3 regions of the Shewanella sp. ISS20 genome follow, and region 3 is predicted to be linked to each of the others. Evidence: predicted binding sites of a transcription regulator. Region 3 holds the regulator's gene; each other region holds the start of a gene.

Region 1 (3,196 bases), 860 kb from region 3:
GCGGCCTTAATTGGATAATCTTGATAATCAAGCAAGTTATCTAATGCACGAACGGCTAAATCAGCTAAGCCTTCTAACTCATCCAGACTTTCAATCGCGCCTAAATTTAATGCCGATAAGGTACACAGGGCGATTTCGCCATTGGTATCATCGATATTGGTCATTGGCTTAGTTGGCAGCGCAATTTCCAAACATAAGTTTGATTGGCGAATTGGCGCTACTTTTGAGTCGAATGGGCTGTGGGTATTACAATGATCGACGTTTTGAATGTAAATACGACCAGTAGACGCACGTTCTTGCATCATCAATGAAAACAAGTCAGCAGCACGAATTTGGCGCTTACGGATAGCAGCGTCTTGCTCATACTTAAGATATAAACGCTCAAACTCGTCTTGATCTTCGAAGAAAGCGTCGTATAAGCCAGGCACATCCGATGGGCTAAATAGGCTAATGTGCTCACCTTTAACTAAACGGGTATACATCAGCTTGTTAATTTGTACGCCGTAGTCTAAGTGACGAACACGGTTTTCTTCAACGCCGCGGTTGTTTTTAAGTACCAGCAGGGATTCCACTTCTAAGTGCCACATAGGGTAGAAGAGGGTCGCTGCGCCGCCGCGAACGCCACCTTGTGAACATGACTTAACCGCAGTTTGAAAATACTTATAAAAAGGTAAGCAACCGGTATGGAAAGCTTCACCGCCACGAATTGAACTGCCTAAGGCGCGAATACGGCCGGCGTTAATGCCAATACCTGCGCGCTGACTAACATACTTAACAATGGATGACGCAGTGGCGTTAATTGAATCTAAGCTATCACCACACTCAATCAGTACACATGAGCTGAACTGACGGGTAGGAGTGCGCACGCCTGACATGATTGGCGTTGGCAGTGAAATCTTAAAAGTCGATACCGCATCATAAAAATTCTTGATGTAAGTTAAGCGAGACTCTTTTGGATATTCAGCGAATAAACAGGCGGCAACCAGTATGTATAAAAACTGAGTGCTTTCATAAACTTCGCCCGTTACACGGTTCTGAACTAAATACTTGCCTTCCAGCTGCTTAACCGCAGCATAGGAGAAGTTCATGTCACGCCAGTGATCCACATAGCCATCGAGGATAGCAATTTCTTCACGGCTATAGTCATTTAAGATGTGAGCGTCATATTTACCGAGCTCAACCAGCTTAACGATATGGTTATAAAGCTTAGGTGGCTCAAATTGACCATAAGCTTTTTTGCGCAAATGGAAAATGGCCAAACGCGCTGCCAAAAACTGGTAATCAGGCGATTCTGGAGAGATTAAATCTGCGGCGGCCTTGATAATGGTTTCATGAATGGCTTCCGTTGGAATGCCGTCAAAAAACTGAAGGTGAGAACGTAATTCCACCTCCGATACCGAGACATTGTGAAGTCCTTTTGCTGCCCAGGTGATCACTCTGTGGATCTTGTCGAGATCTATGTTCTCACGTTCACCACTGCGTTTTGTGACTGTCATATTGCTGTTCATTAACGATTAGCCTTGAAAATTTTGATTAATAAAATACATATATTGTTGCGAGGTAAACAAGTCCATTTGCCGTTCAGAACCGAGGAGAAAACTACTACAGGACAAAAAAATCCAGTATTTATCTTGTGGTGTCTTTTTAACTGAACACACAACATATGGGTGTATTTTGGAACTTGAGGTACAAGATAGTGAGGTTAATGGCTATTTGCAAGCACTATAAGCTGGGGGTTTCTTGTGGATAAGGTGGGGGTATAATTTGGGGTTAGTGGTGACTAACCCTAAACCTGAATTATTGCTGAACTGTGCGGTGAATAACTTTAAAACCCCGAAAAAAAGCCGAAAATTTAAAGCGAATTAACCGCCACTAAAATGACCAATCCTAGCGCTTGATCTGATCTAAACATGATCGATATAGGCTAAGGTTTAGTTGTAAAAAATGCTCGAGTTCTTGAGGGTGATTAAACTGTAATCGGCTCGGCCACGAGTGATGATCCTCATCATCACCTAAATAGCCCCACAAGGCGAGCGCCGGGATCATGCCAGCATTAACTGCAGCTTCCATATCCCGCGCGGCATCGCCAAGATAAAGAATGTGTTCGGGTCGGCATCCAAGTTGTGATGCTGCCAGTAGCATAGGCGCTGGATGCGGTTTAGGCTGCAGGCAGGAATCACCACTGACAATAGCTTGCATAGTTACGGTCAGATTTAAGTGCTGACATAAGGGACGACTAAAGCGCGCATGTTTATTAGTGACTATGCCTTGTGGTATCCCAAGCGTGGTTAAAGCGTGGATTAAGTGCTCAATACCCTCGAACAACTCACTGTATTGGCCATTAATGCGCTGGTAGTGCTGTAATAAATCGTGCTGAATAGCAAGTTTTTCACCTTGCTGAAGATGGGGCGCCGCCGCATTCACTAATGCCATTGACCCATGTGACGCAGCGCTTTTTACTTGCTGATAGGGTGCCGGCGCTAAACCTGCATCGTTTAATGCTAAGTTTAAAGCCGCGACCAGATCGGGCGCGGTATCAACAATGGTGCCATCTAAATCAAACAGCACTGCTTTTATCTGAGGACAATTCACCATTAAGCCTTATGGCATACCAGCATATAGTTAACTTCTAAGCTGTCGGTATAGCGGAAAATTCCCGTCACTGGATTGTAAGTCACACCGCTACTGCCTTCACAAATCAAATCGGTATTGTCTATCATGGCAATTAATTCAGACGGACGAATGAACTTACTGTGTTCATGGGTGCCTTTAGGCAGCATTTTTAACACATATTCAGCACCAACTATGGTTTCTATATAGGATCGCACATTGCGATTAATGGTTGAAAAGAACACATAACCATTAGGTTTAACCATGTCGCAGCACGCTTTAATCACAGATTGCGGATCTGGCACATGTTCAAGCATTTCCATGCAAGTGATGACATCATAATGTTGCTGATGATTAAGGCTATGTTGCTCGGCTGTCATGCGTTGATAATCAACGCTAACGCCCATTTCCAGCGCATGTAACTTAGCAATCTCAAGTGGCTCTTCGCCCATATCAATGCCAGTCACTTTAGCGCCAAGGCGCGCCATACTTTCAGACAAAATGCCGCCACCACAGCCCACATCTAATACTTGCTTGCCAAATAAGCCGTGACTATTGAGATCGATGTAATTTAAACGCAATGGGT
Region 2 (3,196 bases), 370 kb from region 3:
CCTATGCCAATGATCATTTAGAGCAATTGCAATCTTGGGTGGAAGGTTTCTCATCGTGGGACGTGCTCGGCATGATGGATTTAAGCTGGCGTAAAGGCGGCTTAATGGGCGGTGAAAAGGTATTTGATCAAATGCAGGCCAGTATTGGCGCGGTTAAGATCGAAGACTTAAAACGCCCGTTTACAGCGGTAGCAACTGACCTTTATACCGGCCAAGAAATTTGGTTTCAACAAGGTGACTTGCGCCAAGCCGTGCGCGCTTCTTGCTCAATGCCGGGGATTTTATCACCAGTGCGCTTAAATCAACGCTGGCTGGTGGATGGCGCTGTGGTTAACCCTGTGCCTGTATCTGTGGCTAGAGCCATGGATGTCGATATTGTGATTGCGGTTGATTTAAGTGCCTATAAGCGCACTCGCATGCAGGTATTGCCAGTGCAAATGATGTCGAGTACTCCAAGCGCGCAAGATGTGGTGGATAATGCGGGTCACAAAAGTGCAGGCTTTATGGATTTACTCGCCAAAGGCAAAGAGTATGTGTCGGGCTTAACCGATAAGCTAAGTCTTAGCCAAAGCTTTGGCGATCCTGGCATGTTAGCAGTGATGTCGCAATCTATGGAAATCTTAGAAATGCGCCATAAACGCGCGCGCTTAATGGGCGACCCGCCGGATATCTGTTTAGCCCCGAAAGTGGCAGATATTGGCACTATGGAATTTCATCGCGCCAGTGAAGCGATTGCCGCTGGTGAGCAAGCTGTAATTGAGGCTGCCCATTTGATTGAAGCCGCATTAAGCGGCCACTAGAGAGTTACTCATATTTTTATGATTAAAAGTGCTTAGTGGCAGAGTCATTGTCGCTAGGCACATATGTTAGTACTCAATCTACTCACTCTACCCAATCCAATTAATCGCCATCAGCGTGTTTCGCTATTTTCTGATTGGTTTCGCCGTTTGTTCGTTTCAATCCATAGTCGCTTTCACGCCCAAAATAACAGCAATAATGACGCTGTTACTCCGAGAAATGCTTAGGGTCAAGTAGCAGTTTGGCAAACAGTGCTCGGAGCATCACTAATAGGGCAGTGTTGCAGCCATCACACAATTTGCATGATCTGGATCAATGTTTTTTCTGTCAGCTTGGCGCTTAATACGCTACATATTGTGTCTGTAGTTTTGAATGCCACTACATATAGTGCGTATTTTCATCATAGCGTGGAGAGATAAATCATAATGCCAGTAGTGATTAAGCGAGACGGTTGCCGTACTTTGTTTGACGAAGCCAGGATCAAGGATGCAGTAATGGCGGCAGCTTGCTCAGCTGGCATACAAGATGATGAATATGCGGTTGCGGTTGCTGCAGGCGTAAGTGGTGCTGTTGCCCATTTGGCTGAAGTAGAAATTGCTTGTCTTCAAGATGCGGTAGAAAATGCGCTGATGGAAGGCCCATACAAGGAAGTGGCGCGCCATTATATTGAATATCGCCATGACCGTGATGTGCAGCGTGAATCCACCAGTCGCCTGAATCTCGAGATTAAAGGCTTGGTTGAGCAAAGCAATCCTGCGCTATTAAATGAAAATGCCAATAAAGATGCCAAGGTTATTCCGACTCAAAGAGACCTGTTAGCCGGTATTGTGGCTAAGCATTATGCCACTCGCTATTTATTACCAAAAGATGTAGTCGCCGCGCACGAAGCGGGTGAAATCCACTTCCACGACTTAGATTACTCGCCATTCTTCCCAATGTTTAACTGTATGCTGATTGATTTGACCGGCATGTTAACTCAAGGCTTTAAGATGGGTAATGCTGAAATTGATACGCCTAAATCGATTTCAACCGCGACTGCCGTGACCGCGCAAATCATTGCGCAGGTGGCGAGCCATATTTATGGCGGCACCACGATTAACCGTATCGATGAAGTGTTAGCGCCATTTGTGACTAAGAGTTATCAAAAGCATTTAGCCATAGGCACAGAGTGGCAGATTGCTGATCCTGTCGCTTTTGCCCGCGCGCAAACTGAAAAAGAATGTTATGACGCTTTTCAATCGTTAGAGTATGAAGTCAATACCTTGCATACTGCCAATGGCCAAACACCGTTTGTGACCTTTGGTTTTGGTTTAGGGATTAGCTGGGAATCACGCTTAATCCAGCAATCTATGATGAAAGTACGCATTGGTGGGTTAGGTAAAAACCGTAAAACAGCGGTATTCCCTAAATTAGTCTTCGCCATTCGTGATGGTGTAAACCATAAGGCCAATGATGTTAACTATGACATCAAGAAGTTAGCCTTAGAGTGCGCCACCATGCGTATGTACCCTGATATCTTAAACTACGAGCAAGTTGAACGCGTCACCGGCTCATTTAAAACGCCTATGGGCTGTCGCAGCTTCCTTGGTACTTATGAAGAAAACGGTGAGCTTATTCACGAAGGCCGTAATAACCTCGGTGTTGTGAGCTTAAACTTACCGCGCATTGCCTTACAAGCTAAGGGTGATGAAGCTGAGTTTTATAAAATTTTAGACGCGCGTTTGCTGGTGGCACGCCGCGCCTTAGATTCGCGCATTGAGCGCTTAAATGGCGTTAAAGCCCGTGTCGCTCCAATTCTTTATATGGAAGGCGCGTGCGGCGTACGTTTAGGCCCTGATGATGATATCGCGCCAATTTTCAAAAATGGCCGCGCCTCTATTTCATTAGGTTTTATTGGGTTACATGAAACCATTAATGCCTTGTATGTGGGCCAAGGTCATGTGTACGACAGTGAAGTGTTGCGTCAAAAAGCCATTGAAGTGGTGCAATACTTACGCAATGCTACCGATAGCTGGAAAGAAGAAACTGGCTATGGTTTTAGCTTATACAGTACTCCAAGTGAGAGCTTATGTAGCCGTTTTGCCAAAATTGACACCAAAGAGTTTGGCGTCGTGACCGGTGTGACAGATAAAGGCTATTACACCAACAGCTTCCATCTGGATGTGGAAAAAGCGGTGAACCCTTATGACAAATTAGAGTTCGAGCGCGCTTATCCTGAAATCGCCAGTGGTGGTTTTATTTGCTACGGCGAATACCCGAACATGCAGCACAACATTGAAGCACTGGAAGATGTGTGGGATTACAGCTATTCCCGCGTGCCATATTATGGCACTAACACGCCAATCGATGAATGTTATGACTGCGGTTTTACTGGCGAATTTAGCTGTACCAGCAAAGG
Region 3 (3,196 bases):
GTTGCAACCGGGTGACACTGTTCTTGGCATGAACTTGGCCCATGGCGGTCATTTAACTCATGGCTCACCAGTTAACTTCTCTGGCAAGCTGTACAACATCATTCCTTACGGCATCGATGAAACTGGTCATATTGATTATGACGAGATGGAACGCATAGCGATTGAGAAAAAGCCAAAGATGATGATTGGCGGTTTCTCTGCTTATTCAGGCATTGTCGATTGGGCAAGAATGCGTGCCATTGCTGATAAAATTGGTGCTTACCTGTTTGTGGACATGGCGCACGTAGCAGGTTTAGTGGCCGCGGCTGTTTATCCAGACCCATTACCGCACGCTCATGTTGTGACATCAACCACTCATAAAACCTTAGCGGGTCCACGCGGCGGTATTATTTTATCAGCCGCTAACGATGAAGACCTGTATAAGAAGCTGAACTCAGCCGTATTCCCAGGTGGTCAAGGTGGCCCGTTAATGCATGTTATCGCGGGTAAAGCGGTCGCCTTTAAAGAAGCATTAGAGCCAGAGTTTAAAATCTATCAACAGCAAGTCGTGCAGAATGCTAAAGCCATGGTGGCCGTATTCCTTGAGCGCGGTTACAAAATCGTCTCTGGCGGCACTGATAACCACTTAATGCTGGTGGACTTGATTGATAAAGGCATTACCGGTAAAGAAGCCGATGCGGCTTTGGGTCACGCTAACATTACGGTTAACAAGAACTCAGTACCTAATGATCCACGTTCACCGTTTGTGACCTCTGGAATTCGTATCGGTACGCCAGCTATTACTCGCCGCGGTTTTAAAGTAGATGAAGCTAAGTTGCTGACAGGTTGGATCTGTGATGTGCTCGATGACGTCAACGATTTAGCCAAAATTGAGCAAGTAAAGCAGCAGGTGCTTGAATTGTGCGCTAGGTTCCCAGTTTACGGTTAACCTTGGGGTTGAAATGCGATAGACTCTAATGGCCGCCTTTTGCGGCCATTTTTTGTTTGTCGCTATCTTGCCCGGAGGCAAAATGCATTGTCCTTTTTGCAGCGCTACAGAGACTAAAGTTATCGACTCGCGTTTGGTGGCCGATGGTCATCAAGTTCGCCGTCGCCGCGAATGTACGCTGTGCCATGAACGCTTTACCACCTTTGAAGGCGCCGAATTAGTCATGCCGCGCGTGATTAAACGCGATGGCAGTCGCCAGCCATTTGATGAAGAAAAACTGCGTGGTGGAATGCTCCGTGCCGTAGAAAAACGGCCAGTGTCTATGGATCAACTCGAACAAGCCCTGACCAAGATTAAATCGCAGCTTAGAGCGACCGGTGAGCGTGAAGTAAAATCTGAAATGATAGGTAACTTGATGATGGACCAATTAATGGTGCTGGATAAAGTTGCTTATATTCGTTTTGCCTCAGTGTACCGCGCGTTTGAAGATGTTTCAGAATTTGGCGAAGCCATCGCTAAATTACAAAAATAGTAAATAAGGTTAGCTCAGTGAATAATCCCTGGTCTTTGCAAGATGTCGCTTGTATGAATCGCGCCTTACTCTTAGCCGCTAAGGGACGCTATACCACAGCGCCTAACCCCAATGTGGGCTGCGTCATCAGTTTGCAAGGCCAGATTGTCGGTGAAGGTTATCATCAACGCGCCGGTGGCCCTCATGCTGAAGTATTTGCACTGCGTGAAGCCAAAGGTAAAACTCAAGGCGCTACGGCTTATGTGACCTTAGAGCCTTGCAGCCATTATGGCCGCACGCCGCCTTGCGCTTTAGGCTTAATTGAGGCCGGCGTTACGCGAGTCGTGATTGCTATGGTAGACCCTAATCCACAAGTTGCTGGTAAAGGCGTGGCCTTACTGGAGCAAGCTGGCATAAAGGTTGACATCGGCCTTAGGAGCGAGGCATCAAAGCAGTTAAATCCAGGCTTTTTGCACCGCATGGAAACAGGCCTTGCCCGAGTTAGTATTAAGCTTGCCGCCAGTTTAGATGGTAAAACTGCCTTAAGAAATGGCGTATCTAAATGGATCACAGGACCTGAATCAAGGCGTGACGTGCAGCGCATGCGCGCTCGTCACGGGGCGCTTATTACTGGTATAGAAACTGTTTTAGCCGATGATCCAACGCTTACTGTGCGCCATCAAGAGTTAGGTGAGTTAAGCAAGCATTTAGCGGCAGAAGATGTGATTCAACCTGTGCGCGTGGTACTCGACAGTCAAGCGCGCTTGCCCGCCAGCGCCCGTTTATTTAGTGCGCCAAGTCCGATAATTTTGGTGTCTGTGGCAGATTATGCTGATAGCACTAAGCAAAATTGGCCTGAACACATCAGCCATTGGCGCTGTCATGGCGATGATGATGGTCGCATTAATTTGCGCCTCTTGATTGAAAAACTGAGCGTGCAGCACCATTCCATTATGATAGAAGCGGGCGCAACCTTAGCGGGCGCCTTTATTGACCAAGGTTTGGTCGATGAACTGGTGTTATATCAAGCCATTAAAATTTTAGGTAGTCAGGGACGCAATCTAGTCAATCTCTCTGATTACAGTTGTCTAGATGACACGCCGCGCTGCCAATTGCTCGATGAGCGCGCCATAGGTGCAGATAGACGCTTAACATTAGGTTTCCTTTTAAAATCAGCCCATACAGGCGAGTAACTAAGATGTTTACAGGAATTATTGAAGCGGTAGGGACGTTACGTCAGTTAAACCGCCGGGGTGATGATATTCGCCTCAATGTCGCCAGTGGTAAGCTTGATTTAAGCGATGTGAAATTAGGTGACAGTATTGCCACCAATGGCGTGTGTTTGACTGTGGTGGAATGCTTAAGCGATGGTTATGTTGCCGATATTTCAGCCGAAACCGTAAGCTTGACCGGCTTTGCCCATTATCAAGTAGGCACTAAGGTCAACCTTGAAAAAGCCGTTATGCCAACAACCCGTTTAGGCGGTCACATGGTCAGCGGCCATGTAGATGGCGTTGCCCGTGTGGTTGAGCGCAGCATTCGCGGCAAAGCGATTGAATTCTGGTTAGAAGCCCCCGCATCGTTAGCGCGTTATATTGCGCATAAAGGTTCAATTACCATTGATGGCGTGAGCTTAACTGTCAATGAAGTGATGGATGCCCGTTTTCGTTTGACGATTGTGCCGCATACTGCAGGTGAAACCACCTTAGTGAATTTGGCAGTAGGGGCGAGCGTTAATATAGAGGTGGATTTAGTGG

The links. Region 3 encodes NrdR, which represses ribonucleotide reductase genes. Its sites were predicted from a motif close to AAACACNANATNTNGTGTTT; they were not measured.
Region 1: a site for NrdR is predicted at 1,653-1,672, ahead of nrdA (class 1a ribonucleoside-diphosphate reductase subunit alpha). Genes of this name have one in related genera too.
Region 2: a site for NrdR is predicted at 1,172-1,191, ahead of nrdD (anaerobic ribonucleoside-triphosphate reductase). Genes of this name have one in related genera too.

What each region holds. Positions count from the first base shown of each region.
Region 1 is NZ_JAWRZK010000001.1:942,044-945,239, reverse strand. Features, by position in the region: gene nrdA (class 1a ribonucleoside-diphosphate reductase subunit alpha) at 1-1,508, opposite strand, end outside; gene AC1HDP_RS04300 (HAD family hydrolase) at 1,888-2,592, opposite strand; gene ubiG (bifunctional 2-polyprenyl-6-hydroxyphenol methylase/3-demethylubiquinol 3-O-methyltransferase UbiG) at 2,595-3,196, opposite strand, start outside.
Region 2 is NZ_JAWRZK010000001.1:454,784-457,979, forward strand. Features, by position in the region: gene rssA (patatin-like phospholipase RssA) at 1-800, shown strand, start outside; gene nrdD (anaerobic ribonucleoside-triphosphate reductase) at 1,224-3,196, shown strand, end outside.
Region 3 is NZ_JAWRZK010000001.1:81,483-84,678, forward strand. Features, by position in the region: gene glyA (serine hydroxymethyltransferase) at 1-928, shown strand, start outside; gene nrdR (transcriptional regulator NrdR) at 1,011-1,460, shown strand; gene ribD (bifunctional diaminohydroxyphosphoribosylaminopyrimidine deaminase/5-amino-6-(5-phosphoribosylamino)uracil reductase RibD) at 1,514-2,632, shown strand; gene AC1HDP_RS00420 (riboflavin synthase) at 2,638-3,196, shown strand, end outside.